3 regions of the Pseudomonas helleri genome follow, and region 1 is predicted to be linked to each of the others. Evidence: riboswitches for the same ligand, from Rfam matches in the RefSeq annotation. Region 1 holds a riboswitch; each other region holds the start of a gene.
The links. Region 1 has a riboswitch for cobalamin ahead of cobO (cob(I)yrinic acid a,c-diamide adenosyltransferase). Riboswitches for the same ligand answer to the same signal wherever they lie in the genome.
Positions count from the first base shown of each region.

Region 2: it holds a riboswitch for cobalamin, as region 1 does, so the genes downstream of both, ACJJU9_RS12720 (class I SAM-dependent methyltransferase) here and cobO (cob(I)yrinic acid a,c-diamide adenosyltransferase) in region 1, are expected to answer to the same signal.
Region 3: it holds a riboswitch for cobalamin, as region 1 does, so the genes downstream of both, cobW (cobalamin biosynthesis protein CobW) here and cobO (cob(I)yrinic acid a,c-diamide adenosyltransferase) in region 1, are expected to answer to the same signal.

Region 1 covers NZ_CP174501.1:1,318,189-1,327,848, forward strand. The annotation lists gene ACJJU9_RS06085 (C40 family peptidase) at 1-361, shown strand, start outside; gene ACJJU9_RS06090 (IS481 family transposase) at 450-1,595, opposite strand; gene ACJJU9_RS06095 (PQQ-dependent sugar dehydrogenase) at 1,767-3,071, opposite strand; cobalamin riboswitch at 3,200-3,447, shown strand; gene cobO (cob(I)yrinic acid a,c-diamide adenosyltransferase) at 3,529-4,140, shown strand; gene ACJJU9_RS06105 (cobyrinate a,c-diamide synthase) at 4,151-5,464, shown strand; gene bluB (5,6-dimethylbenzimidazole synthase) at 5,461-6,111, shown strand; gene cbiB (adenosylcobinamide-phosphate synthase CbiB) at 6,108-7,016, shown strand; gene cobD (threonine-phosphate decarboxylase CobD) at 7,009-8,013, shown strand; gene ACJJU9_RS06125 (cobyric acid synthase) at 8,010-9,461, shown strand; gene cobU (bifunctional adenosylcobinamide kinase/adenosylcobinamide-phosphate guanylyltransferase) at 9,558-9,660, shown strand, end outside.
Region 2 covers NZ_CP174501.1:2,832,140-2,841,799, reverse strand. The annotation lists gene ACJJU9_RS12745 (LysR family transcriptional regulator) at 166-1,041, shown strand; gene ACJJU9_RS12740 (ABC transporter ATP-binding protein) at 1,129-1,884, opposite strand; gene ACJJU9_RS12735 (FecCD family ABC transporter permease) at 1,881-2,876, opposite strand; gene ACJJU9_RS12730 (ABC transporter substrate-binding protein) at 2,873-3,772, opposite strand; gene ACJJU9_RS12725 (TonB-dependent receptor) at 3,778-5,919, opposite strand; gene ACJJU9_RS12720 (class I SAM-dependent methyltransferase) at 5,953-6,729, opposite strand; cobalamin riboswitch at 6,841-7,044, opposite strand; gene ACJJU9_RS12715 (PaaI family thioesterase) at 7,222-7,719, opposite strand; gene ACJJU9_RS12710 (sigma-54-dependent Fis family transcriptional regulator) at 7,840-9,660, shown strand, end outside.
Region 3 covers NZ_CP174501.1:2,656,441-2,666,100, reverse strand. The annotation lists gene ACJJU9_RS12055 (vWA domain-containing protein) at 55-681, opposite strand; gene ACJJU9_RS12050 (ATP-binding protein) at 708-1,715, opposite strand; gene cobN (cobaltochelatase subunit CobN) at 1,736-5,506, opposite strand; gene cobW (cobalamin biosynthesis protein CobW) at 5,510-6,580, opposite strand; cobalamin riboswitch at 6,674-6,873, opposite strand; gene ACJJU9_RS12035 (glycosyltransferase) at 6,999-8,303, shown strand; gene cobF (precorrin-6A synthase (deacetylating)) at 8,298-9,059, opposite strand; gene ACJJU9_RS12025 (AraC family transcriptional regulator) at 9,181-9,660, shown strand, end outside.

The sequences.
Region 1 (9,660 bases):
GTATCGCTGGGGCGGCAATACACCGGACTCAGGTTTTGATTGCAGCGGTCTGATCAAGTACGTCTACAACGACATGGCGGGTATTTCGTTGCCGCGTACCACCCGCGAAATGATCGTGATGCGTGGGCAGAATGTTGGCAAAGACCAGTTGCAAACCGGCGACCTGTTGTTCTTCGCCACCAGTGGCGGCACTCAGGTCAGCCACGCCGGTATCTACGTGGGTGAAGGTCGCTTCGTGCATGCGCCTGCCACGGGCGGCACGGTCAAGCTGGACAGCCTCAGCAAAGCCTATTGGCAAAAAGCCTACCTGAACGCCAAGCGCGTCTTGCCAACCGAGCAGCATTTGGCGCGGTTGCCTTAACTCACCGTTCAAGCGCCCCTCACCCCAACCCTCTCCCTGTATGGACCGGGGACATAGCGAACACTTTGTTCGGAGACATAGCGAACAGTTAACGAAGCTTTTTCCCTGATATTACAACCCCGGTCACTCTGTCAATTTGCGCAATACGATGGCTTCCCCAGAAGACATCGTATTGCCCATCTTCAATACCCTCTTGTACACCTACACGCTCGCCTTTAAAGCCTTTACCGAGCCTCCAGGGCTGACCCTGCCAGTAGATCTCACCTTTAGCCTGCACCTTTCGCACATGAAGCTCAGCACCGTACTCGATGGCAGGTAGCACCTCCTGATACTCCCGTGCGCTGGGCGTATAGCGAGACGCTGGTACCTGCATGCCTATGCCACCGTGCGGGCGCTCGTAGTTGTAGATCTTGCGCCATTCATCCAGCGTGAACTGCGCGCTGGGCAGGTCAATCAGACACAAGCCCTTAAAAACCTCCCTGATCATGCTGCGATGCTGTCTTTCCAGCTTGCCCTGCGTTTGAGGGTGGTAGGGGCGTGAGTGGCTCACCCTTACGCCCTGACGCATGATCCAGATTTCCAGCCCTGTATACGCATCAGGCTCGTCGCCCCACGGCGCCCCGTTGTCCATCGTCATGCGCTCAGGTAGCCCGTAATGGCGAAACGCATTGATCAAATGGGCCTGTACGGTACTGCGCTGCTCGTTGCCACAGGCGGCGATAGTTAAAAAGAAACGCGAGTGGTCATCCAGAAGTGTCAATGGATGGCAGCGACCCGTACGCATGGGCACATGGCCTTTAAAGTCCATTTGCCACAGATCATTGGGCTGCTCGTGTTCAAATCTGATGAATGGTTTGACTAGACCTGCATGAGGGTCGATGCGCTCATTACGCTTGAGAATGGCATGAACCGTACTGGCTGCAGGCATGTTGTTGCCGCGCCGCTCAAGGCATCCCTTGATCTTGCGCGCCCCCCAGCCGGTGTGCTCGATATTAAGCGCCAGTATCTGCTTCTCAGACTCGTGAGCAGTTCGATTAGGCGAACTGTGGGGTCGACGGGACCGATTTATCAGCCCGTCTTTACCCTCACATTGGAAACGCTTGAGCCATTTATAAGCAGTGGTGCGGCCGATATTGAAGTGCTCGCACAATGCTTTGATGTTAGCGCCCTCAGCCAAAGCCAAGGCGACGAATTCGAGACGAAGATCCACTGCGGACACCTCTTTCCAGGACACATCACACCTCCTAAGGGGTCAATGTGTCCTATTAAAAGTGTTCGCGATGTCTCCGAACATTGTGTTCGCTATGTCCCCGGTCCATACACTCCCGAGGGAGAGGGAACCGATTTGTGTCTTTCACAACACGTGGGTTCGCCTCGATAAAGTGGGGTGAGGGTATTTAAAGGTTTACTCCCCCGACACCCGCCACACTTTGTTGCCGACATCATCGGCCACCAGCAAGTCCCCCTGTTTATCAATGACGACCCCCACCGGGCGGCCCATGGCTTTTTCATCGGAGTTGAGGAAGCCGGTCAGCACGTCAATCGGCATGCCGTCAGGCTTGCCATCGGCAAACGGGACGAAGATCACTTTGTAGCCACTGTGCGGTTTGCGGTTCCATGAGCCGTGCTGGCCGATAAATACGCCGTCGGTGAAGTTCGGCAGTGTGCTGTTTTGCGCGAAGGCCAGGCCCAGCGAGGCAGTGTGCGGGCCGACGGCATAGTCCGGGGCAATGGCTTTGGCCACCAGCTCGGTGTTTTGCGGGTTGACCCGCACGTCGACGTGCTGCCCGTAGTAGCTGTAGGGCCAGCCATAGAAGCCGCCGTCTTGCACCGAGGTGATGTAGTCGGGCACCAGATCACTGCCGATTTCGTCGCGCTCGTTCACAGCGGTCCACAGTTTGCCGGTCTTGGGTTCCCAGTCCATGCCGTTGGGGTTACGCAGCCCGGAGGCAAAAATGCGGTGGCTGCCGGTGGCCGGGTCGACTTCCCAGATCGCCGCGCGGCCTTCTTCGATGTCCATGCCGTTTTCGCCGACGTTACTGTTCGAGCCGACACTCACGTAGAGTTTTTTGCCGTCAGGGCTGGCGATGACGTTTTTCGTCCAGTGGTGGTTCAGGCCGCTGGGCAAGTCAATGACCTTGGTCGGCTGCGCGCTGATGGAGGTTTCGCCCGGTTGATACGGGAAGCGCAGCAGCTTGTCGGCATCCGCCACGTACAGGTCGTTGCCCACCAGGGTCATGCCGAAGGGCGAATTCAGGTTTTCTAGAAACACTGTGCGGGTGTCGGCTTTGCCATCGTGGTTGGTGTCGCGCAACAAAGTGATGCGGTTGGCGCTCGGCACACCTGCACCGGCGCGGCCCATGACCTTGCTGGCGATCCACTCGCGCAGCCCCTGGCTACCATCCGGCTTGGCCGGTGCATTGCTTTCGGCCACCAGCACATCGCCATTGGGCAATACATAGAGCCAGCGCGGGTGGTCGAGCCCTTCGGCAAATGCCTGCACCTGCAAACCTTGTGCGGCAACCGGCTTGGTGCCTTGCGCCCAGCCCACCGCCGGGGCGATGTTGACGGTGGGGATCAGCGTTTTGTTCGGTGCCGGCAGAGTAGGCGTGGGGCCTGTGCCGTCGGTAACTTGCAGGGTCGAGCTTTCACCGCAGGCGGCCAACCCTGCCGCTAAAACGATGACAACAGCGTGCTGGCGCTTGAGCATATGGATCTCCATGAAAACAGTGGGCGTGTAGTCATAGAGAAGCGTAGCCGTTCAAAGGTTCAGGCTGACGGGTTTGTTTGCTGCGCAGCCCGGCACCTTTAATTGACGCTCCACCCCCAACCCTCTAACCTTCGCGGCGTGTTTCAGGTGCTCTGCAACCCAAGGTTGGCAGAGTGAAACAGGGAAGCCGGTGAGGGCGCGTTTGACCCACACAACCGCTTTGATCCCGGCGCTGCCCCCGCAACGGTAAATGAGTCAACATCACGCTCAATGCCACTGTGTTCATTGCACGGGAAGGCGCGTGGCCCGGTGCTGTTCCTTATTCAGGAACGCCCACTCATGAGCCCGGAGACCGGCCTGATCCATCCAGCACCCTTGCGGCGGGCGAAGGTGTGTCGATTGTTAACGAATTCCCCCGCCTCCCGTTTGCATTTTTTAGCCCCAACGGAGAGCTGCCATGAATGAATCCCCCGAGCGCGACGAACGTCACCTGGCGCGCATGCAACGCAAAAAAGCGATTATGGACGAACGCATTGCCAGCGCTCCCAATGAGTGCGGCCTGCTGCTGGTGTTGACCGGCAACGGCAAAGGCAAGAGCAGTTCGGCTTTCGGCATGTTGGCCCGGGCCATGGGCCACGGCATGCAGTGCGGCGTGGTGCAGTTCATCAAGGGGCGTAACAGCACCGGCGAAGAGATTTTTTTCCGTCGCTTCCCTGAACAAGTGCGCTATCACGTGATGGGCGAAGGTTTTACCTGGGAAACTCAGGACCGCCAGCGTGACATCGCCGCCGCTGAAGCCGCCTGGCAAGTGTCCCGCGAGATGCTGCGCGACCCGGCCATTGGCTTGGTGGTGCTGGATGAATTGAACATTGCGCTCAAGCACGGCTATCTCGATCTGGAGCAAGTGCTGAGCGACTTGCAAGCCCGCCCGCCGATGCAGCATGTGCTGGTCACCGGGCGCGGCGCTAAACCTGAACTGATTGACCTGGCCGATACCGTGACTGAAATGGGCGTGATCAAACATGCCTTCCAGGCCGGTATCAAAGCCCAGAAAGGCATTGAATTGTGAGTGTTGAAGCATGAGAGAGTCGCGTCATTGCCCGGCGGTGTTGATCGCCGCACCGGCCTCCGGTCAGGGCAAGACCACCGTCACCGCCGCCTTGGCCCGATTGCACCGCAATCAGGGGCGTAAGGTGCGGGTCTTTAAATGTGGCCCCGATTTTCTTGACCCCATGATCCTCGAGCGCGCCAGCGGTGCGCCGGTGTATCAGGTCGACTTGTGGATGGTCGGCGCCGACGAAAGCCGGCGCTTGCTCTGGGAAGCGGCGGGTGAATCGGACCTGATCCTTATCGAAGGGGTCATGGGCCTGTTCGATGGCACGCCGTCCAGCGCCGATTTGGCCCGCCATTTTGGCGTGCCGGTATTGGGCGTGATTGACGGTACGGCCATGGCCCAGACGTTTGGCGCATTGGCCCTGGGGCTGGCGCGCTATCAGCCGGACCTGCCGTTTGCCGGGGTGTTGGCCAACCGGGTGGGCACTGTGCGCCACGCGCAGTTGCTGGAAGGCAGCTTGACCGAAGGCTTGCGCTGGTACGGCGCGTTGTCCCGCGAAACCGGGATCGAGTTGCCCAGCCGTCATTTGGGTCTGGTGCAAGCCAGCGAGTTGAATGACCTCGATATGCGTCTGGACGCCGCCGCCAATGCCTTGGCCAGCACCTGCGAGGTAGCGCTGCCACCGCCGGTGGAATTCGCCGCGCCTGAGCCGGTGGCCATTGAGCCGTTGCTGGCCGGTGTGCGGATTGCCGTGGCGCGCGATGAAGCGTTTGCCTTTACCTATGGCGCGAGCCTGGCACTGCTGCGCGACATGGGCGCTGAACTGGTGTTTTTCTCGCCGATTCGCGACACCCAACTGCCGCAGGCCGACAGTGTGTATTTGCCCGGTGGTTACCCGGAACTCCATCACCAGGCCCTTGCGCGCAATACCTCGATGCTTGAAGCGATCCGTGCCCACCATCACGCGGGCAAACCGCTGTTGGCCGAGTGCGGCGGCATGCTTTATCTGCTAGACGCCTTGACCGATGTTGAAGGTCAGCGTGAAGCGCTGGTGGGCTTGCTCAAGGGCGAGGCGACGATGCAAAAGCGCCTGGCTGCGCTGGCCTTGCAAGCCGTCGAAATGCCCGAAGGTCTGCTGCGTGGTCACACTTATCATCACTCGTTGACCAGCACCGAACTTGAGCCCGTTGCGCGGGGGCTTAGCCCCAATGGCGGGCGCGGTGCCGAAGCGGTGTATCGCGAAGGGCGTATGACGGCGTCTTATGTGCACTTTTACTTTCCGTCCAATCCCCAGGCCATTGCCGCGTTGTTCGCGCCGTGCGCTGTGAAGGTGCCATGAGCGACAACGCATTTAGCCCTGAAGAAAAGGCCGCTGTGTACCGCGCCATTGCTGAGCGCCGCGATATGCGCCACTTCAGCGGTGGTGAAGTGGCGCCCGAGTTGTTGGCCCGCTTGCTCGAAGCCGCGCATCAGGCGCCGAGCGTGGGCCTGATGCAGCCGTGGCGGTTTATCCGCATCACCGACCGTGAGCTGCGCGGCAAGATTCAAACCGTGGTCGAAGCCGAGCGGGTACGCACCGCTGAGGCTTTGGGCGAGCGCTCAGACGAGTTCATGACGCTCAAGGTCGAAGGCATTAATGACTGCGCCGAAGTGCTGGTGGCCGCGTTGATGGATGACCGCGAAAAGCACATTTTTGGCCGTCGGACATTGCCGGAAATGGACATGGCGTCGTTGTCCTGTGCGATTCAAAACCTCTGGCTGGCGGCGCGGGTCGAAGGCCTGGGCATGGGCTGGGTGTCGTTGTTCGAACCTCAGGCGCTGGCCGATCTGCTGGGTCTGCCTGCCGGGGCCAAACCGCTGGCGGTGTTGTGCCTGGGGCCGGTCGAGCAGTTTTATCCGGCGCCGATGCTGGTGCTGGAAGGGTGGGCGCAGGCGCGCCCGCTGAGTGAGTTGGTGTACGAGAATTATTGGGGAGTGAAGCCATGAGTGTGGCGTTGTTGTGCGTAGCCGGTGTGGCGTTGGATGCGCTGCTCGGCGAGCCTAAACGCTGGCATCCGCTGGTTGCGTTTGGCCGCATGGCTGACCGTATCGAACAGCGTTTCAATTCCGGTGGCCGAGGCTGGCGCAGCCATGGCGTGACCGCCTGGGTATTGGCGGTGTTGCCGTTGACGATTCTGGCCACGGCCTTGTCATGGCTGCCCTATATCGGTTGGCTGGTGGAGATTCTGGCGCTGTACTGCGCGCTGGGCATGCGCAGCCTCGGTGAGCACGTGCAGCCGGTGGCCGAGTCCTTGCGCGCCAATGATCTGGACGAGGCGCGTACGCGGGTCGGTTATCTGGTCAGCCGGCAAACCAGCGAACTGGATGCAACCGAAGTGGCCCGGGCCGCAACTGAGTCGGTCCTGGAAAACGGCAGTGATGCGGTGTTCGCGGCGCTGTTCTGGTTTGTCGTTGCCGGTGCGCCGGGCGTGGTGCTCTACCGTTTGAGCAATACCCTGGACGCGATGTGGGGTTATCGCAACGAGCGCTTCGAGCGTTTTGGCTGGGCTGCAGCCCGCATCGACGACCTGCTTAATTACATTCCTGCACGGCTGGTGGCACTGACCTACGCCTTGCTCGGTAAAACCCGCTTGGCGTTGACCTGCTGGCGCAAGCAGGCGCCGCAATGGGACAGCCCCAATGCCGGGCCGGTGATGGCGGCCGGCGCCGGTGCGCTGGGAGTTGAGCTGGGTGGCGCAGCGATTTATCACGGTGAAGTGCATGAGCGCCCGCAGTTGGGTGAAGGCGTGCCCGCCGATGCCGATTCGATTGGCCGTGGTTGGCAGTTGGTGCAGCGCGGTGTGTGGCTGTGGTTACTGATCTTGTGCGTGGGGAGTGAGTTCTTTGCTTGAGCATGGTGGACGTTTGCGTCAGGCGGCCCTCGACTACGGCATCGCCGAGTCGCAATGGCTGGACTTGTCCAGTGGCCTCGCGCCCTGGCCTTTTGCAATCCCGGCGATCCCTGAGCGGGCCTGGGCGCGTTTGCCCGAAACCGATGACGGGCTGGAGCAGGCGGCTTGCGAGTATTACGGCGCCCCCCACGTATTGCCGGTGCCGGGTTCGCAATGCGCGATCCAGTTGCTGCCGCGTCTGCGCCGCAGTGGCAAGGTCGGCGTGCTGTCACCGTGCTACGCCGAACATGCCGAATCATGGCGGCGCAATGGCTTCATCGTGCGTGAAGTCCTGGAGCAGGAAGTCGACATCTACCTCGACACCCTCGATGTGCTGGTGGTGGTCAACCCCAACAACCCCACGGGCCTGAGCCTGCCCCCCGAGCGTTTGCTCGACTGGCACGCACGGCTGGCCCAGCGCGGCGGCTGGCTGGTGGTGGACGAAGCCTTTATGGACAACACCCCCGAGTTGAGTCTGGCTGCCGAGAGTGGGCGCAGCGGATTGATTGTGCTGCGTTCGTTCGGCAAGTTTTTCGGCCTGGCCGGGGTGCGGTTGGGCTTTGTGCTGGCGGAGCTTAAATTGCTCAAGCTGCTGGCAGAGCAAGTCGGCCCGTGGGCCGTCAGCGGCCCGACGCGGATTGTCGGCCAGGCGTGCCTGCTCGACACCCAAGGCCATGCCCGGCAGCGAGAGCGCAGTGAGTTGGCCAGTGCCCGCTTGCAGCACTTGCTGGGCCAGCATGACTTGCTCCCGCAGGGCGGCTGCGCCTTGTTCCAGTGGCTGATCACCCCAGAGGCCGAGCAGCTTTACGACTTTATGGCCCGGCGCGGGATTTTGCTGCGCCTGTTTGCCAGCAACAGCAGCGTGCGTTTTGGCCTGCCTGCCGATGAAGCCGACTGGTTGAAGCTGCAAGAGGCTTTGCAGGCTTATAGCCAATCGCGAACCAAGGACGTTTCATGAGCACATTGATGGTGCAGGGCACCACTTCCGATGCGGGCAAAAGCACGCTGGTAACGGCGTTGTGCCGCTGGCTGACCCGCGAGGGCGTGCGCGTGGTGCCGTTCAAGCCGCAGAACATGGCGCTCAACAGTGCCGTGACCGCTGAAGGCGGCGAAATTGGCCGCGCCCAGGCCGTACAGGCGCAGGCCGCCGGTTTGCCGCCGCACACCGATATGAATCCGGTGTTGCTCAAGCCCAACAGCGACACCGGCGCCCAAGTGATCATCCATGGCCGCGCCGTCACTACCATGAACGCGGTGGCGTATCACGACTACAAGGCCATCGCCATGCAAGCGGTGCTGGCTTCGCATCAACGGCTGAGTGCCGCGTACCCGGTGGTCATGGTTGAAGGGGCGGGCTCTCCGGCCGAGATCAACCTGCGCGCCGGTGACATCGCCAACATGGGTTTTGCCGAAGCGGTGGATTGCCCGGTGGTGCTAATTGCCGACATCAATCGGGGCGGCGTTTTCGCGCACTTGGTTGGCACCCTGGAGTTGCTCTCCGAGACAGAGCGGGCACGGGTCAAAGGCTTCATCATCAACCGTTTTCGCGGTGACATTGCCTTGCTGCAACCGGGCCTCGACTGGTTGGAAGAGCGCACCGGCAAACCGGTGATTGGCGTATTGCCCTACGTGCTGGATTTGCACCTTGAGGCCGAAGACGGCATCGACCAGCGCCAGACCGACAAGGTCGAGCACGTGCTCAAAGTGGTGGTGCCGGTATTGCCGCGCATCAGCAACCACACCGACTTCGACCCGCTGCGCTTGCACCCGCAGGTGGATTTGCAGTTTGTCGGGCCGGGGCAGGCGATCCCGCCGGCTGACTTGATCATCCTGCCGGGTTCAAAAAGCGTGCGCAGTGACCTGGCGTATTTGCGCGCCAATGGCTGGGAAACGGCGATCAATCGCCACCTGCGCTACGGCGGCAAGGTGCTGGGTATTTGCGGTGGTTTGCAGATGCTCGGGGAGCAGGTGCATGACCCGTTGGGGCTGGAAGGGGCGCCCGGTTCGAGCGATGGTTTCGGCTTGCTGGGCTTCAGCACTGAACTGGCCGCCGAGAAGCAGCTGCGCAACGTGCGCGGCCATTTGTTGCTGGAAGACGCCGAGGTCAACGGCTACGAAATTCACGCCGGTGTCACCACGGGGGCAGCGCTGGAGCAACCGGCGGTGCGTCTGGATGACGGCCGTTGTGACGGCGCGCAGAGTGCTGACGGGCATATTCTCGGCACGTACCTGCACGGCTTGTTCGAATCGCCTGAGGCCTGCGGCGCGTTACTGCGCTGGGCCGGGTTGCAGAACGTGCAGCACGTCGACTACCACGGCCTGCGCGAGCGCGACATCGAACGCCTGGCCGATCTGGTTGAGAAACACCTGGACACGGCGTACTTGCGCGAGCTTTGCGGTATTTAACTGTAGGCGCGAGCTTGCCTCGCGATCTTTTGATCTTCTAAAAGATCGCGAGGCAAGCTCGCTCCTACAGGGATCACCCTTTAGAGGTTTTTAAACATGCAGCAACTGATTTTGGGTGGCGCCCGTTCGGGTAAAAGCCGCTTGGCCGAGAAGCTCGCGGCCGACTCTGGCTGCGCTGTCATCTACATCGCCACCAGCC
Region 2 (9,660 bases), 1.5 Mb from region 1:
ACCTGTGTGTTATCTCTGTCGATGCAGGCTTTGTGGGTGACAGAGATGATCTTGTTTTAGCCAGTTCACCCCAGGCCTTGCAGTGCGTCCAATCGTCATTGATGATCTCGTGATCAAAAACGCTGATAACCACGTGTCAGCGTGCCTTTTGTTTGGAGTTTGAGAGTGGAAATCAAGCACCTGCGATCCTTTGTCACCCTGGCCGAAGAACTGCATTTCGGGCGGGCCGCACACCGTTTGTCCATCGTGCAACCGGCCTTGAGCATGCAGATCAAGGTGCTTGAAGAAGAGCTGGGCGTGCGCCTGTTCGAACGCAATCGGCATTCGGTGATGCTCACTGAGGTGGGCGCGATCTTCTTGCCCGAAGCGCGCGCCACCCTGCAGCAAGCCGCCCACGCCAGCGATGTCGCCAAAGCCTGCGGGCGAGGGGAGATTGGCCGGGTGCGCTTTGGTTTTGTCTCATCGGTACTGCCGGAACTCTTGCCGACCCTGATCCGCACCTTGCATGCACGTTTTCCGCGTATCGAACTGGAACTCAAGGACATGCCCGGCCCGGATCAGGCCAGCGCCTTGCACAATGGCCAGCTGGATTTCGGGCTGATGCGTTTACCGGCGGTGATCGCTGGCATCCATACCCGCGTGGTATTGCAAGAGTCCTTCGTGGTCGCGTTGCCGAGCGATCATCCGCTGGCAGCCTGTGCCAGCATTCCGGCGACAGCGTTGGCCAACGTCCTGGTGTTTATCCTCGCCAGACGCTACGCACCGGGGTTCTACGACGAACTGATTCAAGCCCTGCGCAATCGGGGCGTGCAATTGCAGATCGGCTCCGAGCTGGGCGAATTCACCACCATGCTGGCGCTGGTTTCAGCCGGGCTGGGCATAGGTTTGCTGCCGGCCAACGCAGGCCGCGCATTGCCTGCCAACGTGGTCTCCCGGCCCCTGGAATTGGACGACTACAGAGCTACCACCGGCCTGGCCTGGGTAGACCTGAACAGCGCGGTCAAACAGACCGTGTTCAACCTGATCAGCGACATGCTGTAGGAGCGAGCTTGTCTCGCGATCTTTTGATCTTTTAAAAGATCGCGAGGCAAGCTCGCTCCTACAGATTGAACTGCCGCACAGGAAGGCTCATCCCAGCGGAATCGGGTACAACCCGTGGGCGCTGTCATGCCAGGCGAATTCCAGGCTGAAGGCCTGCTCCAGCCAGCCCGTTTCCCGCACCACTCGCGGGCTGCCGTGCCCCAGTAAACGCCCATCGGCCAACACCGCAATACGGTCAGCAAAACGCATGGCTAAACCCAGGTCGTGCAGCACCAGCAATTGCGCGCAGTGCGCCAAGCGGCTGCGCAGGTAGCTCAACAAGTTGAGCTGATGGGTTATGTCCAGCGCCGCGGTTGGCTCATCAGCAAGCAAAATCGGCGAATCCGCCGCCAGAGCCCAGCCTATGCCCGCCCTGGCACGCTCGCCGCCCGACAACTGCGACAGTCGCCGTTGCAGCAAGTGGCCGATATCCAGCGACTCAATCAATTGCGCCGACACCGGCTGCCCGACACGGGCGGCATTGCGCCGGGCACCCAGCTCAAGCAGTTCCTGGACCTGCAAATCCCACTGGCTGCGAAAGTCTTGCGGTAGATACGCCAACGTTTGCGCACGCTGTGGCGCGGGCCAGTGCTGAAACGCCCGCTGCTGCAACTGCACATTGCCGGCACTCAGCGTCTGCACACCGGCCAGCGCACGCAAGGCGCTGCTTTTGCCCGAACCATTGGGCCCCACCAGTACCAGTAGTTCGCCGGGCATCAAGTCGAGATCAAAATCATGCAGCACGGCTTTGCCAGCGTGGTGCACGCTCAAGCCATGCGCCTGTAAAACCGGGTTCACCTTCATGCTGCGGGCCTCGCACGGGTTAACAGCAGCAGAAAAAACGGTGCCCCCAACAAGGCGGTCAGCAACCCCAAGGGGATTTCGGCAGGCGGCAAGACACTGCGCGCCAAGCCGTCGAGCAACGCCAGCAAGGCGCCGCTGGTGAGGGCGCTGGCGGTAATCAGGCGCTTATGGGTGGGGCCAATCAGCCAGCGCACCGCATGGGGAGCCACCAGCCCGACAAAACCCACCAGCCCGCCCCAGGACACCGCCAATGCGGTAATGGCTGCGGCCAATAACAGCGACACATTGATAAAACGCTGCGGTCGCAAGCCCATGCTGTAGGCCACATGATCGCCCAGACCCAGCAGATCCAGGCCGTGGGCCAGGCGCTGTGCGCAGATCAAGGCCAGCCCGGTCAGCAAGGCCAGCAAACCCAGTGCGGGGAAATCCGGGGTGTGAATCCCGCCCAGTGTCCAGCTCAGCACCACCTGTAAATTCACCGTTTCATCGGACAGGGCGAGCAACAGCAGGCTGCGCAAGGCCCCGAGCAGCGCCGCCACGGCAATCCCGGCCAGCAGCAAGCCGCTGGTGTCGTTGATGCGGGTCAAGCGGGTGATCAGCAGCACCAATAGTGTCGCGCCCCAGGCACCGGCGAAGGCCAGTAGCGGCAAACTCAACGACATCGCCAAGGGCAAGGGCACCAGCAACGCGATGGCCGCGCCGACCGCCGCACCGGGCGCGCTGCCCAGCAAGTACGGCTCTGCCAGCGGATTACGGAACACCCCCTGAAAGATCACCCCGGCCAAGCCCAGGCAAGCGCCCACGCAAAAGGCCGCCAGTACCCTGGGCAGGCGCCAGGTCATCAGCAGTTGCGCGAACGGGGTTTCATCGCCTCGCCACAGCGCCCACCAGTCACTCCAGTGCGCCAGTTCGGCGCCAAGCCACAGGCCGATAAAAATCGCTGGCAAGGGGGTCAGGCACAGCAGGCGATAGCGTCTGTTGGCGGCGCTCATGGCGGTGTCTCGGCAAGGGGCGGGAACAGTTCAGGGTGCAGCAGCGCGGCTAACTGCTCGACGCCTTCGACCACGCGCGGGCCGGGTATCAGCAACAAGGCACTGGGAATGCTGTCGACACGGCCGGCTGCGACGGCCGGAATGCTTTGCCATCCCGGACGCACAGCCAGGCTGGCCGCCTGTTGCGGGCTGCCCGCGACGATAATGCGCCTTGGATTTGCCTGAAACACTGATTCGCCGCCCACCTGGCTCAGGCGGCTGTCAACAAACGGGTTAGTGCCGCCTGCCAGGCGCAAAATATCACTGGTGTAATTGTGCCCGCGCAAGGTCAGGTAGTGGCCGCGATCATTGCTGCCGGTCTCCAGGTACACCGGCACCGCAGGCTGCCCGGCCAAGCGCGCTTGTACGGCATCCAGTCGCACCTGCATGCGTTCAATCAGTTGCTCGGCGCCCAATTCATGGCCGGTGGCCTGGCCCAGCAGACGGATATTGGCCAGCACGGCCTCCAGATCGCGGTGGTTGAGCACCAGCGCCGGTATGCCGATGCGTTGCAGCGGCTCCACCAGGGTTGCCGCTTGCCGGGCCGGGGTCATGACCACCAGATCAGCTTGCAGGCGGGCGATGGCCTCCACAGAAAACCCCAGACGCCCGCCAACTTTGGCCCGTTCGGCAATGTCGGCGGGGTAACGGGTAAACGCCTCGACACCGACAATGGCATCCCCGGCGCCGATCGCCGCCAGCATCTCGACGTTACTGGCGAAGATGGCGACGATCCGTTTGGGCGGGTGCGTCAGCGTGACCTCGCGGCCCAGGGCATCGACCACAGTCCGCGGGAAGTCGTCATCGGCCCTGGATACAAGGCTTACCAGCAGACACAACAGCACAAGCCAGCGCATACGGCTTAGAACCGGTAATGCGCGCCGAGGTACAGCTCACGCCCCGGATTACTGTTGCCCAAACCGCCATTGGAGGCGCGTGGGTCGGCTAAGGGCGAATCGTTGCCGGTGGCGATAAACAGCGTGCTGCGCTCGATATCGAACAGGTTATTGACCCCGCCAAACAGGCTCAATTGCTCGCTCAGGTGGTAATTGCCACGCAGGTTAAAGACCCAGAACGGTGCCTTGCGGTACACGTAGTTGGTGTCCGGGTTGAGCAGTTTTTCTTCGGTGCGGTAGTACACCGGGCCGCGCAAAATGCCATTGACCCCGACATCCCAGTCACGTTCGCGGCCATAGGTCAGCGCCAGGCTGGCCTGGTATTGATACATGCGCTGGATCTTGTCGCGGTACGGGCCGGTCAAGGTGGGCGCTGCGCCTTTGTCGTCCATGTCGAAGTTCCACACCGCATTGGTGTTGAGCCGCAGGATGCGTTCGTCACCGAGGGCCAGGGCGCTGGCCAGATCGTATTGCCATTGCGCTTCAAGGCCACGGATCACCGCGTCGCCGTCGCCATTGACGTATTGGCTGATGCTCTTGGTCACCGGCTGCGTGGTGATGCGGTCCTGAATGCGGTTCTGGAATAGCGCCAGGTCAAAGAACTGGTTGGCATTGGTCAGGGTCACGCCGGTTTCGAATTGCAGGCTGGTTTCGGGCTTGAGGTTGGCGTTGCCCAGCGTCTGTGTGCCACTGATGGTGGTGAAGTCTGCTGCCAGCTCGCCTGCCAGCGGCGCACGGAACCCGGTCGAAACGCCTACCCGCAGCTTGACCCCCGGCATGGCCTCGTAGGCGCCGCCTAGGCTGTAGGTGACTTTGTCGAAGTCTCGGGTTTTCTCGTCCAGCAGCGGCATGTAGTCGGTCTTGACCGTGCTCGACTGGCCATAGCTGTAGCGCGCACCCGCGCGCAGGGTCAGGCGGTCGTCCATCATCCGCTGCACGACTTCGGCGTACAGCGCCGCGCTCAGGTCATCGGAGTTGATGTCGTAGGGCGCCACCTGACTGCTGGTAGAACCGTTGACGGCAATACGGAAGCGATCGTTGCGCAGCTTGCTCTTTTCCAGGTCCAGGCCCACCAACAGATCAGTGCTTGGCGTCAGTAAAAACTGCGGCGTCAGCTTGATACCGTAAGCCTCAAGACGACGCTCGATGTGGTCTTTGCTGAATCCCGGGCTGCCATTGCCCAGCACCGGCGAACCCCAGTGCAAATCGTCAATGTCACGGAAGGCATAAGCCTGCGAAGACCAGTTCAGCCACTCGGTGGGTTTGGCGACCCAATCGAGCTCTACCGACTGGTTGTAGCGATTGTCGTAGTTGCCATAGTTCCACTGCGAACCGCGAAAGCCCGCGTCATAGATGCCGTCTGAACGCACGGTCAGGTCGAGGCGCTGGTCTTCTGACAGCTCGTACCCCAGCGCCAACAGGCCGCCACGACGTTTCCACGAGGTGTTTTTCTGGGTGCCATCGGCGCTGTGGTAGTCATTGCGCCGACCGTTGTCCAGGCCCAGGTAGTAATCCAGCGGGCCCGAACTGCCACTTTGGTACACGCTGCCCTGTGCCAGCCCCCACGAACCGCCTTGCAACGTTGCGCCACCGCCTTGGGTGTTGCGGCCATTGCGGGTGATGATATTAATCACCCCGCCAATCGCCTGGCTGCCGTAAATGACCGAGGCCGGACCGCGAATCACTTCAATGCGCGCCACTTGCGCTGGCGACAGCTTGGAAATATTCGCCGTACCTGCGCGGCGGCCGTTGACCAGTACCGTTACCTGGCTGCGGTAATCGCGGCCCTGGCCATCAGTGTTGCCGCCACGGATGTTGATCGAGGTCTGGCCCGGCGTCCATTCACTGAAAAAGCCCACGGCGTTCTCGGCCAGCAAATCGGTAAGGTTGCGTGCCGAGGAGCGCTCGATCTGATCACTGTCGATGACCTGCACGGTGCTGGTGACATCCTTGAGCGACTCACCGGCGCGCGGTGCGCTGACCAGGGTTGAGTCCATGTGCAGGACCGACGGGTTTTCTGCGGCAAAGGCCGCAAGACTGACACCGAGCCAAAGCGGCACGGCTGCGCTGAACGAATGGCGCAGGGGGGCGTTGCACAGGTTGAGCATGGAGAAGTCCGAAGGCATTTTTATAGGAGTTATTTACGCGTGCCAGATCAAGCTGGCCGCCCGTTTCGGGGCACTGGCAAGCCAACCCCCTGGCACTTTTTGCAGGTTGTCTTGCAGGTGGCGTTCAAGCAGCCCTTGCGCCGCGCCATCCAGGGCGCCGAGTTTTTCCATAAAGTGCATCAAGGCCGCATACGGTGAGGCAAACAGCGTGCTGAAGGCCCAGTCGGTGAAATGGATCTGGTCGGGTTGCCAGCGATCCGGCAACTCAGCCAGCGTCAGTTGGTAGCCGGGGGTCATGTCACTGCGGTGCAGTTGCGGCGGCAAGAAGCCGGACAGGCAATAGGTGCGCGGGCCTTCCTGCGCGGGCTGGTTCCACACCAGGGTGCGCGTGGCCAGCGGCCGAACCTGCTGAACAAACGCCAGGGCCTGGCCGTCTGCCACCGGGATATTCGCGCACAACACGGTTGTGGTCGGGGTGAGCGGCAAATTTGGCAAGTCCTGCCAAAGGCCGTTGTGCAGGCTCAGTTCAACACTGGGTGCCTGGGCTGCCAGTTGCTCAATGCTGCTACGCATAAAGGCGTTGGGCTCAACCACCGTCCACTGCCCACAGGGCATCAGCAAGTGGCGACCGAGAATCCCCGAGCCGGCGCCAATATCCAGCAATTGCTGTTGCGGGCCGAGCAGCTCGAGCAAGCGACCGCCCACGCGCTCCACATAGTTGGAGGCGGCCAGATGCTCGGCATAAAACGCAGCCTCACGGTCGGGCCAGACAAAAGGGGTAGTAGCGGACAGTCGGGTTGCAGGGGTCATGGAGGCGCCGTCAGATAGAACCAAAACGGGCACTCAGGGGAACTCACGCAGAAAAATGACGGGCAGGGAGGGACTTTGCGCGCGCCAAGGCCTGCATCCGCCCACCGCGGAGTGCCATATGTTGGATCAGGCCGGTCTCCGGGCTCACGAGGGTCATGAAACATTCGCCTTCCCATGCCAAAGCACAGTGGCTACTTGAATATTTCGCTCGCATACCGTTGCGGGGGCAGCGCCGGATTGGCCTGAAAAGGCGTACCGGCTTCCCGTTTCACCCTGGGCGCGATGGCCAAGGACACCTGAAACAGGCGCGCATCTGACCATTGGTCACCCGATGCGTCAACCATGAACATGAATAATAATTCATGAATACACAGCCTGTAGGAGCGAGCTTGCCTCGCGATCTTTTGATGTTTTAAAAGATCGCGAGGCAAGCTCGCTCCTACAGATATTTATATAAATCAGATAGATAGAAATTAAATTTAAGGTAAAGAGTTAACTGCGATCGTGAGCCTTATCCGCCAGTTTCCCGGCATCGACCCGCACAAACACCGAATCCCCGACCGCCGTCAGCACGTCCCCGGCATACACCTCGCAGATCACCCGGCTCTTGCGTCCGACGTCACCCTCAACCCAGGCCCGCAGGGTCAGAGGGACGCCCATCGGGGTGGGTTTGATGAACTTGATGCCCAGGTTGCCGGTGACGCAATTGATCCTCGGCAAGCTCTCTGGCTGGCGATCTTCCGCGCGGTAGTGATACGCCATCACCGTCCAGTTCGAGTGGCAATCCACCAACATCGCAATCAACCCGCCGTACACCAGGTCAGGCCAGCCGCAATAACGCGCATCCGGCAAATGTTCCGCTACAACGTGAACACCGTCTTCATGCCAGTAGCTCTTGATGTGCAGGCCATGGGGATTGTTGCTGCCACAGCCATAGCAAACGCCTTCAGGCGCAGCGGTGTCTTGCAAGGAAGGGGAGATGTGGTGCATACCGTGATCGTCCTTTACTGGATTTCAAATCTTGCCATTCCCCTTACGTTAACGTAAAGATTGGTAACAGTGCGCAGATCTAAAATAAAAATCGCAAAGCTCACTGCTGTGGAGCGCCTGATGACTCTTACAAAAACACTTCAGCCCAAGCCCCTTCGCGAAGTTCGCCTGGCCCGGGAAAAACTGCACCTCGAAGGTCTGGTGCCCAGTGGCGTGTTGCGTGCCGAAATCGACGCCTCATGGCGCCGCAGCCTCAACCACGGTGTGCCCGTGAGTGGCCAGCATGAACTGAGCCTGCAAACCACTGCGAGCCTTGACCTGTTATTGGCCAACAACCAGTTACTGATCGACGCGGCCATGCCGGCCATTGATTACTTGAACCAGCGTCAGGGCAAGGATGGCTTGATCATTCTGGCCAACGCCGACGCCACCATTCTGGCCGTAGAGGGCCGCGCCGACCGCCTCAAAGGCAGCGGGGTGCCGGACATTACCCTCGGCGCCTGCTGGAGCGAAGCCGCACGCGGCACCAACGCGCTGGGCACCACGCTGGTCGAAGGCCGACCCATGTTGATCGATTGTGGCGAGCACTATCTGGATCGGCTGAGCCGTTTTTCCTGCACCTCAGTGCCGATTCATTGCCCGCAAGGCGACATCCTCGGCGTGCTCGACCTGACCCGCGAAGGGCCGCTCGGTCGCGTGCACGACAGCACCGCGTTACTGGGCATGGCTGTCAGCCAGATTGAAAGCCGGGTGTTTAATACCAGCTATTCGGAGCACATCGTGCTGGCCTTCCACAGCCGTCGCCAGTACCTGGAGTCCCCGTGGCAAGGCCTGTTGGCGGTCAGCCTGAGCGGGCAGATCCTCGCGGCCAGTGGCCAGGCCTGCCAATTGTTGCGCACTGAACGCTCGGTGCTGGTAGGGCAACGTTGCGAAGCGTTCCTCGGGCTCGATGGCCTGCAACTGCTGGCTCGTCTGCAACAAGGCGCCCTGGGCAGCCTGCAAACCGCCCAGGGCGAATTCTTCTACAAAACCCTGCGTGCGCCACAACGTTTGCCGAATGTGCTGACGGCGCCACGCACGGCGCCGAAAACCACGCCGCCCGCGCCTGATCTGGAGGCGCTGGCCGGTAGCAACGCCCGTTACGCCCGGGCCTTGCTCATGGCGCGCCAGGGCCTGGCGAATGAGCTGCCGGTGTTGCTGCTGGGGGAAACCGGCACCGGCAAAGAGGTGGTCGCCCGTGCCTTGCACATGGCCGGCAGCCGTAGCGCCAAGCCGTTTGTTGCGGTTAACTGCGCAGCAATTCCTGAAGGCCTGATTGAGTCCGAACTGTTTGGTTATCGCGAAGGGGCCTTCACCGGCTCGCGCCGTGGCGGCATGATCGGCCGCCTGCAACAGGCCCACGGCGGCACCCTGTTTCTGGATGAAATCGGCGACATGCCGCTGGCCCTGCAAGCGCGCCTGTTACGGGTGCTGCAAGACCGCAAGGTCGCTCCTTTGGGCGCAGGCGAAGAGCAGGACATCGACGTCGCGCTGATCTGCGCCACCCACCGTGATCTCAAACAACTGGTGCACGAACACCACTTTCGCGAAGACCTGTTCTACCGGGTCAATGGCATCAGCGTGATGCTGCCGGCCCTGCGCGAGCGCGAGGATTTCGGCGCCTTGATTGCCCGCTTGCTGGGCAAATTGCAGGCCCCGCACGTGAGCTTGCACCCCGACTTGCAAGCCTTGCTCGACGGTTATCACTGGCCGGGCAACATCCGCCAACTGGAAATGGTCCTGCGCACGCTGCTGGCCATGCGCGAGCCTGACGAGGCTGAACTGACCCTTGAGCATCTGCCCGACAGCCTGCTCGATGACCTGAGCGCCAGCGAGCGCCCACCGGCGGGCAGTATTCGCGAAAACGAACTGGAGCTGATTCGCCAATCCCTGGACAACCAC
Region 3 (9,660 bases), 1.3 Mb from region 1:
GAGCGAGCTTGCCTCGCGATCTTTTGATTATTTAAACGATCGCGAGGCAGTCAGTTACGCGTCAATATGCCGGTAATCGATTTGCAACTGCGCTGCCATTTGCTCAGCACGCCCCAGACGAATCGGACCTCGCTCGATATCAATCAACAGGCCCGGACAATCCAGTTTCGGCAACGCCTGCCCTTCTTTTAAACGTCCGTCGGTGATCAGCAAAAAACGCTGCTGCTCTTGGGGCAACTGCTTGCGACGCACGTCTAACCAGCGCGAAACCTCTTGCAACGCTTCCAGCAACGGCGTGCCACCACCCGCTCCCAGACTCTGCAACCAGTTATCCAGTGCTTTTGAAGCCTTGGCACCGCTGACGTGCCAGTGCGGCGCGTTACCACTGGCCGTCATCACGGCAACTCGGGCACGTTGGCGGTAGGCATCTTCAAACAGTTGCGCCAACAAACCTTTGGCATCGCCCAGTGCCTGATGCCGACGGGTTGAGGCCGATGCATCAATCACCACCAGCCACAGTTCCTGCGCAGCATTTTGGCGGCTTTTAAAAGCCAGGTCGTCGCGACTCTGCGGACGACCTCGCTGCAGTGTTTGCAGCCAATCAATGGCGCCGCTGTCAGCACGGCGACTGGCGCCCTGCCGCCCCTGCTCAAGGGTGCCCGACTGAGGTTTGGCATCCACCCCCGCCGTTGTACGAGGGCGAATGCCTAAGGCTTTTTTGGCCAGCTCGGCACTTCACGTCGAGCGCCCATGGCTTGCGGTTGCGCAGGCAACTCACCCCATTGGCCCTGGCCTGAACGGCTGGAGCTTCCCGCCGACTGATCCTGGGGTTGAGGCTGTTCGGGGGTTGGCGCTTGAGGCGGCTGTTCGCGGCGACGATGACGCAAGGCGAACTCGGCCACGGCATCAATGTCTTCGAGGCTGATTGCATTCGCCCCCCGCCATGCGGCGTGAGCCCTCGCGGCACGCAGCCAGACCAGGTCGGCGCGCATGCCATCCACGCCGGCCGCGAAGCAACGTTCAGTAATGATGGCCAGCGAGTCATCGTCCAGCGCAATGCCCTGCAAACTGTTGCGGGCCTGCTGGCAGCGCTGGCGCAACGTGTCTTGTGCCTGCTCCCAGTGCGCGCAAAAACCTTGCGGGTCGCTATCAAAGGCCAGCCGGCGACGGATGATTTCACTGCGTTCTGCCGGCTGCGGCTGGCCGTTCATGGCCACGTTCAGGCCAAAACGGTCGAGCAATTGCGGGCGCAGTTCACCTTCTTCGGGGTTCATGGTGCCGATCAGCACAAAGCGCGCCGGGTGACGATGGGAAATACCATCACGCTCAACCACATTGATGCCGCTGGCCGCGACGTCCAGCAGCACGTCTACCAGATGATCGGCCAGCAGGTTGACTTCATCGACATACAGCACGCCGCCATCAGCCTTGGCCAGCACGCCAGGGGAAAACTGCGCCTTGCCCTGGCCCAGCGCAGCGTCCAGATCCAGGGTGCCCACCAGCCGTTCTTCTGTGGCACCCAGCGGTAAGGTGACAAATGGCCCGCTGGCCAGCACATCAGCCAGGCCACGGGCCAAGGTTGATTTGGCCATGCCCCGCGGGCCTTCGATCAACACACCGCCGATTTTCGGGTCAATCGCCGTCAGGCACAGCGCCAGTTTCAATGAATCCGCGCCAACCACCGCCGACAGCGGGAAATGCGGGGTGTCCGTCATGGGTTGAGCCCTTTCAAAAGTCAGTCTTCTTCAATGTCCAGCAACAGATTTTCCAGCGCCTCGCGGTAGTCGCCCGGTTCGCTCCAGAGCCCGCGCTGCTGGGCTTCCAGCAGGCGTTCGGTCATGTCGCGCAAGGCATGCGGGTTGTGTTGCTGGACGAAATCACGGGTGTTCGGGTCGAGCAAATAGGCATCTGCGAGCAACGCGTACTGATGATCGTCGATCAATTGGGTGGTCGCATCAAACGCAAACAGGTTGTCGAGCGTCGCTGCCATCTCGAACGCACCTTTGTAGCCGTGACGCTTTACCCCTTCGATCCACTTTGGATTAGCGGCACGGGAACGGATCACCCGATTCAACTCTTCCTTGAGCGTGCGTACTTTCGGCAAGTCCGGCTGGCTGTGATCGCCATGGTAACTGGCCGCAGTTGTACCGCTCAGGCTCTCGACGGCCGCCAGCATACCGCCCTGGAACTGGTAATAGTCGTTGGAATCGAGCAAGTCATGCTCACGGTTGTCCTGGTTCTGGACCACCGCCTGCACCTGGCTCAAGCGCTGGGCGAACTGCCCGCGGGCAGCGGTGCCTTCATCGGCGCCACCGTAGGCGTAGCCGCCCCAATTGAGGTAAATCTCTGCCAGATCTTCGCGGCTTTGCCACAGGCGCCCGTCAATCGCGTTTTGCACACCTGCACCATAGGCACCCGGCTTGGCGCCGAAAATACGCCAGCCCGCCTGCCGCGCTGCAAGTTCCGGGGCCAGGCCGTCCCGTTCAAGTTGTTCGCGTTCGCTGCGCACTTTGGCGGCCAGCGGGTTAAGGTCATCCGGTTCATCCAGCGCAGCCACCGCCTGAACCGCCGCGTCAAACAGGCGGATCAGGTTGGCAAAAGCGTCCCTGAAGAACCCCGAGACCCGCAGGGTCACGTCTACCCGAGGCCGGTCGAGCAAGCTGACCGGCAAAATCTCGAAGTCATCGACGCGCTGGCTGCCCGTGGCCCAGACCGGGCGCACGCCCATCAGCGCCATGGCCTGGGCGATGTCATCGCCGCCGGTACGCATGGTCGCCGTGCCCCATACCGACAACCCCAGTTGGCGCAAGTGATCGCCATGGTCTTGCAGGTGGCGTTCAAGAATCAGGTTGGCGGACTGAAAACCAATCCGCCACGCAGTGGTCGTGGGCAGGTTGCGTACATCGACCGAAAAGAAGTTACGCCCGGTGGGCAGTACATCCAGACGCCCGCGACTCGGGGCGCCACTGGGCCCGGCAGGTACGAAACGCCCGTTCAGGGCATCTAGCAAACCTTGCATCTCCGCCGGGCCGCACGCGTCCAGACGCGGCGCGACGACGTCCTGCAAAGCATCAAAAATCGAGCGCACTTCAGCCCATTGGTCGCTGTCCGGCAACTGCAAGCCGCCGTCTAATGCTTGCTCGATTAACTGTGCAGCGTACAACTCAAGACGCTCACGGGTGTCTCCGGCAGTGCGCCACAGCGCCTCGCTGACGGCTTGCAGCTGCGGCGGCTGACGCTGGGTCCAGGGTTCGGCCAGCGCGCAGTCCAGCGGGTCGAAACTCAGTTCAAAGGCTTTAGCCAATGCCCGCAACAGACTTGATTGGGCGCCCCGGCCATCACCACGGGGGATGCGCAGCAACGCCAGCAAGGTGTCGATACGCAGTCGCCCGGCCGGGGATTCGCCGAAAACATGCAGCCCGTCGCGGATTTGCGACTCTTTGAGGTCGCACAAATAGGTGTCCAGACGCGGCAACCAAATAGCCGCATCGGCATCGCTGTCGAGGTTGTCGTCCAGTTGCAGCTCGCGATCAATGTGGGTGTCGCGTACCAGCTTGAGAATATCGCCCTGCAATTCGCGGGCGCGGCGCGGGTCAAGCAACTGCGCCTCGTAATATTCATCGGCCAGCAGTTCCAGATCACGCAGCGGGCCGTAGGTTTCGGCGCGGGTCAGCGGGGGCATCAGGTGGTCGATGATCACCGCCTGGGTGCGCCGCTTGGCCTGTGCGCCCTCGCCCGGGTCGTTGACGATAAACGGGTAAACATTGGGCAGTGGGCCGAGTATCGCATCCGGCCAGCAGTGTTCAGACAGGCCGACGCCTTTGCCCGGCAACCATTCCAGATTGCCGTGTTTGCCCACGTGCACCACGGCATGGGCGCCATAGGTGTGGCGCAACCAGAAGTAAAACGCCAGATACCCGTGCGGCGGCACCAGATCCGGATCGTGATACACCGCGCTGGCGTCCACCTGATAACCCCGGGCAGGCTGAATGCCGACAAAGGTCAAACCAAAACGCAGCCCGGCAATCATCATGCGGCCACTGCGGAACATCGGATCGTTGTGCGGCGTGCCCCAGCGCTCGTTCACGGCCTGGCGATTGGCTTCGGGCAACTGATTGAACATTGCCCAGTATTCATCCAGGCCCAGACTTTGATGGCAGGGCCGCAGGTCAAGGCTGTCCAGATCGTTGCTGACCCCGCCCAATAGCGCTTGAATCAACGCGGTGCCCGATGCTGGCAAGTCGTCTTGCAGCGGATAACCCTGAGCCTGTAACGCGCGCAATATATTCAACGCCGCCGCCGGGGTATCAAGTCCCACGCCATTACCAATGCGCCCATCACGAGTCGGGTAATTGGCCAGAATCAGGGCAATGCGTTTTTGCGCGTTGGGAACACGGGCCAGTTCAACCCAGCGCCGTGCCAGCTCGGCAACAAAGTCCATACGCTCGGGTTGTGCGCGGTAGCACACCACGTCTGACTGGCTGCGCTCACTGCGCCAGGCCAGGTCTTTGAAGCTGATAGGGCGGCTGATGATTCGCCCATCCAGCTCGGGCAAGGCAATGTGCATCGCCAAATCACGCGGGCCCAGGCCTTGTTCACTGTCGCGCCAGCCGGGTTCATTGTCTTGAGCGCAAATCGCCTGGATCACCGGAATATTGCGCCGGAACGGCCGCAGATGCGGCGCTTCCGGGCTGGATTGAGCAAAACCGGTGGTATTCAAAATGACCCCGGCATCAACCTCATCGAGCAGATCTTGTACCACCGCCAGACAGCCCGGCTCTTTAAGGCTGGCCACCGCCATCGGCAAAGGGTTTAGCCCGGCCGCCTGTAAGCGCTGGCAAAACACATCGACAAATGCGGTATTGGCCGCCTGCAAGTGCGAGCGATAGAACAGCAATGCCGCTACCGGCTGCCCGGCTTGCCAATCGGCTTGCCAGTGAGCAAGTTCGGCGCTGCCGTGCTGCGGGTGGTAGATGGCCGTACGCGGCAAGGTTTGTGGCTCGCCCCACGGATAATCGCGCTCCAGCCACAGACTGGCCAGGCAACGATAGAGTTGCAACGCGTTTGTCCGCCCGCCCTGGCGTAAAAAGTGCCACAGGCGCTCGGCGTGTTCGGGGGGTACGGTGCTCAACGCGCTGAGCTCCGGATCGGGCCGGTCATCGCCCGGCACCAGAATCAACGTCACGCCGCGTTCGGCCAACTGCATCAACCGCTCGATGCCATAGCGCCAGTAACCAATGCCGCCGTGCAATGACAGCAGAATCACTTTGGCGTGTTGCAGCACCTGATCGACATACAGATCGACCGAGCCGTGGTTTTGCACCTGCATCGGGTTAGCCAGACGCAGGCTTGGATAATCTTCAGGCAACTGCTGCGCGGCGTCCGCGAGCAGTGCAAGGCTTGAATCACCGCTGCACAGGATCACCAGCTCGGCGGGGGTCTGGCCTAGGTCGGCAATGTTGTCGTCCGATACAAAGCCACCGGGCTGGGTCCTGAGCAAATGCATGGTTTAAGCGCCCAACGCTGTACGCAGTGTGGACTCAAGCAAGGCTGCGTCCAGGTCCTGACCGATCAGCACCAGTTTGGTGGTGCGTGCTTCGTCGCTGCGCCAGGCGCGGTCGAAGTGCTTGTCAAAACGCGTGCCCACGCCCTGGATCAGCAAACGCATCGGTTTGCCAGGAATGGCAGCAAAGCCCTTAACCCGCAGAATGCCGTGCTTGACGACCAGATCCGTGAGTGCGTCAAGCAGCAGGCGCTCTTCTGCTTGTGGCAGCTCGATGGAGATCGAGTCAAAGGCGTCGTGGTCGTGATCGTCGTGGTCATCATCGCCATCGTGGTGATGGTCGTGATGGCTGTGGCGGCTGTCGATATGGTCTTCAGAACCGGCGCCCAGGCCCAGCAGCACGTCTAGCGGCAGGCGACCGCTGCTGGCTTCGATGATTTTTACCGCCGGTGGCAGTTCTTCAGCGACTTCTGCACGAACTTTGGCCAGGTCTTCGGGGTTAATCAGGTCGGTTTTGTTGAGGATCACCAAGTCTGCACTGGCCAGTTGATCAGCAAACAGTTCGTGCAATGGCGATTCGTGGTCCAGGTTGGGGTCGAGTTTGCGCTGTGCGTCGACCTGGTCCGGGAAGGCGGCGAAGGTGCCACGGGCAACGGCCGGGCTGTCAACCACGGTGATGACCGCGTCAACGGTGCAGGCGCTGCGGATTTCTGGCCACTGGAAGGCTTGAACCAACGGTTTTGGCAAGGCCAGGCCCGAGGTTTCGATGAGGATGTGGTCGATGTCGCCGCGACGGGCAACCAGTTCGCGCATGACCGGGAAGAACTCTTCCTGCACGGTGCAGCACAGGCAGCCGTTGGCCAGCTCGTACACGCGGCCGTTGGCTTCTTCTTCGGTGCAGCCGATGGAGCATTGCTTGAGGATTTCACCGTCGATGCCCAGCTCGCCGAACTCGTTGACGATCACGGCAATGCGACGACCTTGAGCGTTGTCCAGCATATGGCGCAGCAAGGTGGTTTTGCCCGAGCCGAGAAAGCCGGTAACGATAGTGACGGGGGTTTTGGCCAGTGTTTTCATCGGATGCCCTTTGGCAAAGCGGCGGGCATACGGGACGAGAACCGCCCGGTGTGTGCGGTTACTCTTCGCCACCGGATCACCCCGCCCGGTTGAAGTAAGAATCTGGTACGAGGCAGGTCTCCTGGCTCACGGCTGGAAGTCCGCCAGCGGCTGACCTCTGCCCTGCGCCTTCCCGCTGAATCAGCAGTGGCCTGGCAGGGTTATTGACCGTTTACAGTTGCGGGGGCAGCCGCGGCATACCGCGTTCCCGTCTTAGCTTCGCGTGGCGAAGAACCTCGAAGGTGCAAGGCTACGCAGTGCTTTGTAACAGGTCAATGTTGAGCGACTATCCACGCCCACAATCGAGTTGGTCATACGTACCTGACTGCGCGACAATTGCCGCCTTTTTTCAGCCGCCCCCGGTTCCAAGGATCTGCTCATGTCGTTGCCCCGCCCTACCCACGTTCTGATCATTGGCTACGTGTGGCCCGAGCCACGCTCCTCGGCGGCGGGCGGGCATATGATGCAAATCATCGAGAGCTTCTTGCAGGAAGGCTGGCACATCACCTTCAGCAGCCCCGCCGGGATTGGCGAACACAAGGCTGATCTGGCGGCCCTGGGCATTGCTGAGGTTGCTATCGAGCTGAATAACAGCAGCTTTGATGCCTTTATCAGTGAACTGGCCCCGGATATCGTGCTGTTTGACCGCTTCATGATGGAGGAACAGTTCGGCTGGCGTGTCGAAAAACACTGTCCGAATGCCCTGCGGGTGCTGGAGACCTCAGACCTGCAAAGCCTGCGTGATGCTCGCCATCTGCAACTCAAGGCTCACTTAAAGGATCATCCCGAGCAGGATGACTTCAGTCGCCTGTTTGCGCCCTCGCCCGTGCAGACCTTCGAACACATGGCCGATGCCGATTTGGCGCAGCGAGAAATTGCCGCCATCTATCGCAGCGACCTGAACCTGATGATTTCTGAATACGAGATTGATCTGCTGGTCGAGCAATTCCACGTGCCCGCCGCCTTGTTGCACTGGTGCCCGCTGATGGTTGACAAGGTGCCGACCGAGTTCGTGCCGTTTGAGCAACGCCAGCACTTCTTGAGCATTGGCAACTTTCGCCATGCGCCCAACTGGGACGCGGTGCTATGGATGAAAACTCAGGTCTGGCCGCTGATCCGCCAGCAGTTGCCCGATGCCCAGTTGCATATCTACGGTGCCTACACACCGCCCAAAGCCACGGCCTTGCATAACCCCAAGCAAGGTTTTCACGTGTTGAACTGGGCCGAAGACGCGCTGGCCGTAATGAGCAGCGCCCGCATCTGCCTCGCGCCGCTGCGCTTTGGCGCCGGGATCAAAGGCAAAATTGCCGACGCCATGCTGTGCGGTACGCCCAACGTGACGACCCCGATCGGCGCCGAAGGCATGCACGGTGACATGCCGTGGGCCGGGGCCATTGAACAGAGCGCCAGTGCCATTGCTGCCGCCGCGCTTGAGCTGTATCAAAACCCGCAGGCCTGGCAGAACGCCCAGCAAAACGGCCAGGCACTGCTCCAGGCGCGCTACCTGCAAAGCGACCATGGCCCGGCGCTGGTGCAACGAATCAACGCGTGCCGCGCCGGGCTTGAGCTGCATCGGCGCAACAACTTCACCGGCGCCATGCTGCGTCATCATCAGCATAAAAGTACGCAATACATGTCGCAGTGGATCGAGGCGAAAAACAGCGCCAGGCCACTCACCTCATAATTCGGGTGCAAGGCACCGGCGCAGCAAGTAAGTGTCCATGATCCAGCCTTTGCGCTGCCTCGCCGCTTCACGGGTGTGTTTGATCTGCTCGCAAACGTCAGCGAGCTTGCCGGCAATCAGGATTTCATCGGCGGTGCCCAGGTAAGCGCCCCAATAGATATCGAGGTTTTCCTGGGTAAACGCCTGAAACGCGCAGTGGGCATCGAGCATCACCACCACGTTGTCCAGGTCTGCGGCGGTCAGTCGTCGCCCGGTGGTGATACGTATCGGCTGGCCAATACCGTTCAAGGGCACGCGATGGCGCGCCGCCAATGCCTGCACACTGCTGATGCCGGGGATCACTTCGTAGTCGAAGCCGGTGCAGCCATTCGCCCGCACCCGCTCAAGAATACGCAGCGTACTGTCATACAACCCCGGCTCGCCCCATAACAGAAACGCCCCCGACTCGCCCTCGGCCAGTTCATCTTCAATCAGGCGCTGGAACACTTCGGCGCGCTGCTCATGCCAGTCTTCCACGCCCTGGGTGTAGGAAGGCGTTGAGCTATCACGCTGCGGATCACTGACCTGTACCACGCGGTACGCGGGTTCGCGGATATAGCGTTCGCAGATTTCCAGACGCAGGCGCACCAGATCTTCAGTGGTCTGGCCCTTGTCCAGCACAAAAAACACCGATGCGCGGTTAAGGGCGTTAATCGCCTGGACGGTGATGTGCTCCGGGTCACCCGCGCCGATGCCGATCAGTAACAGTGTTTTCATTGAACCAGGCCCTATGCGTACAGAACGTCGCCTCGATTGCGACGGAGTAATAACCGTAGCTGGTAGGAATTTAGATAAGGCGGCATGATCGCCCCATAACAATCCGAATAAGCGCGAAATCATGACGCGACTCGTCAGAGCTACCGACCCTTCCTACGAACTGATGGACGACCATAACGGCTTGTCGATCATTTATCGCCAGCATGGCTTCCCCTGCCCCTTGGTCCGCTGGCACTTCCACAAGGAATACGAGCTGCACCTGATTGTGGCCAGCAGCGGCAAAGTGTTTGTCGGCGACTATATCGGCAATTTTTACCCTGAAACACTGTTTCTGACCGGGCCCAATCTGCCCCACAACTGGATCAGCCAGGTGGGCGAGGATGAAGTGGTGCCCCTGCGCGACATGCTGGTCAACTTCACCGATGAAATGCTCGAAAACGCGAGCACTGTGTTCACCGAGCTAAAAGCCCTGACCCCGATGCTTGAGCGGGCGCAGTACGGCATCGAGTTTCGTTGCGCTAAAACCATTCGCCGGGCGGTCGACCTGATGCAGGCCATTGCTGACGCCACCGGCACCACCCGTCTGGGGCATTTTTTGATC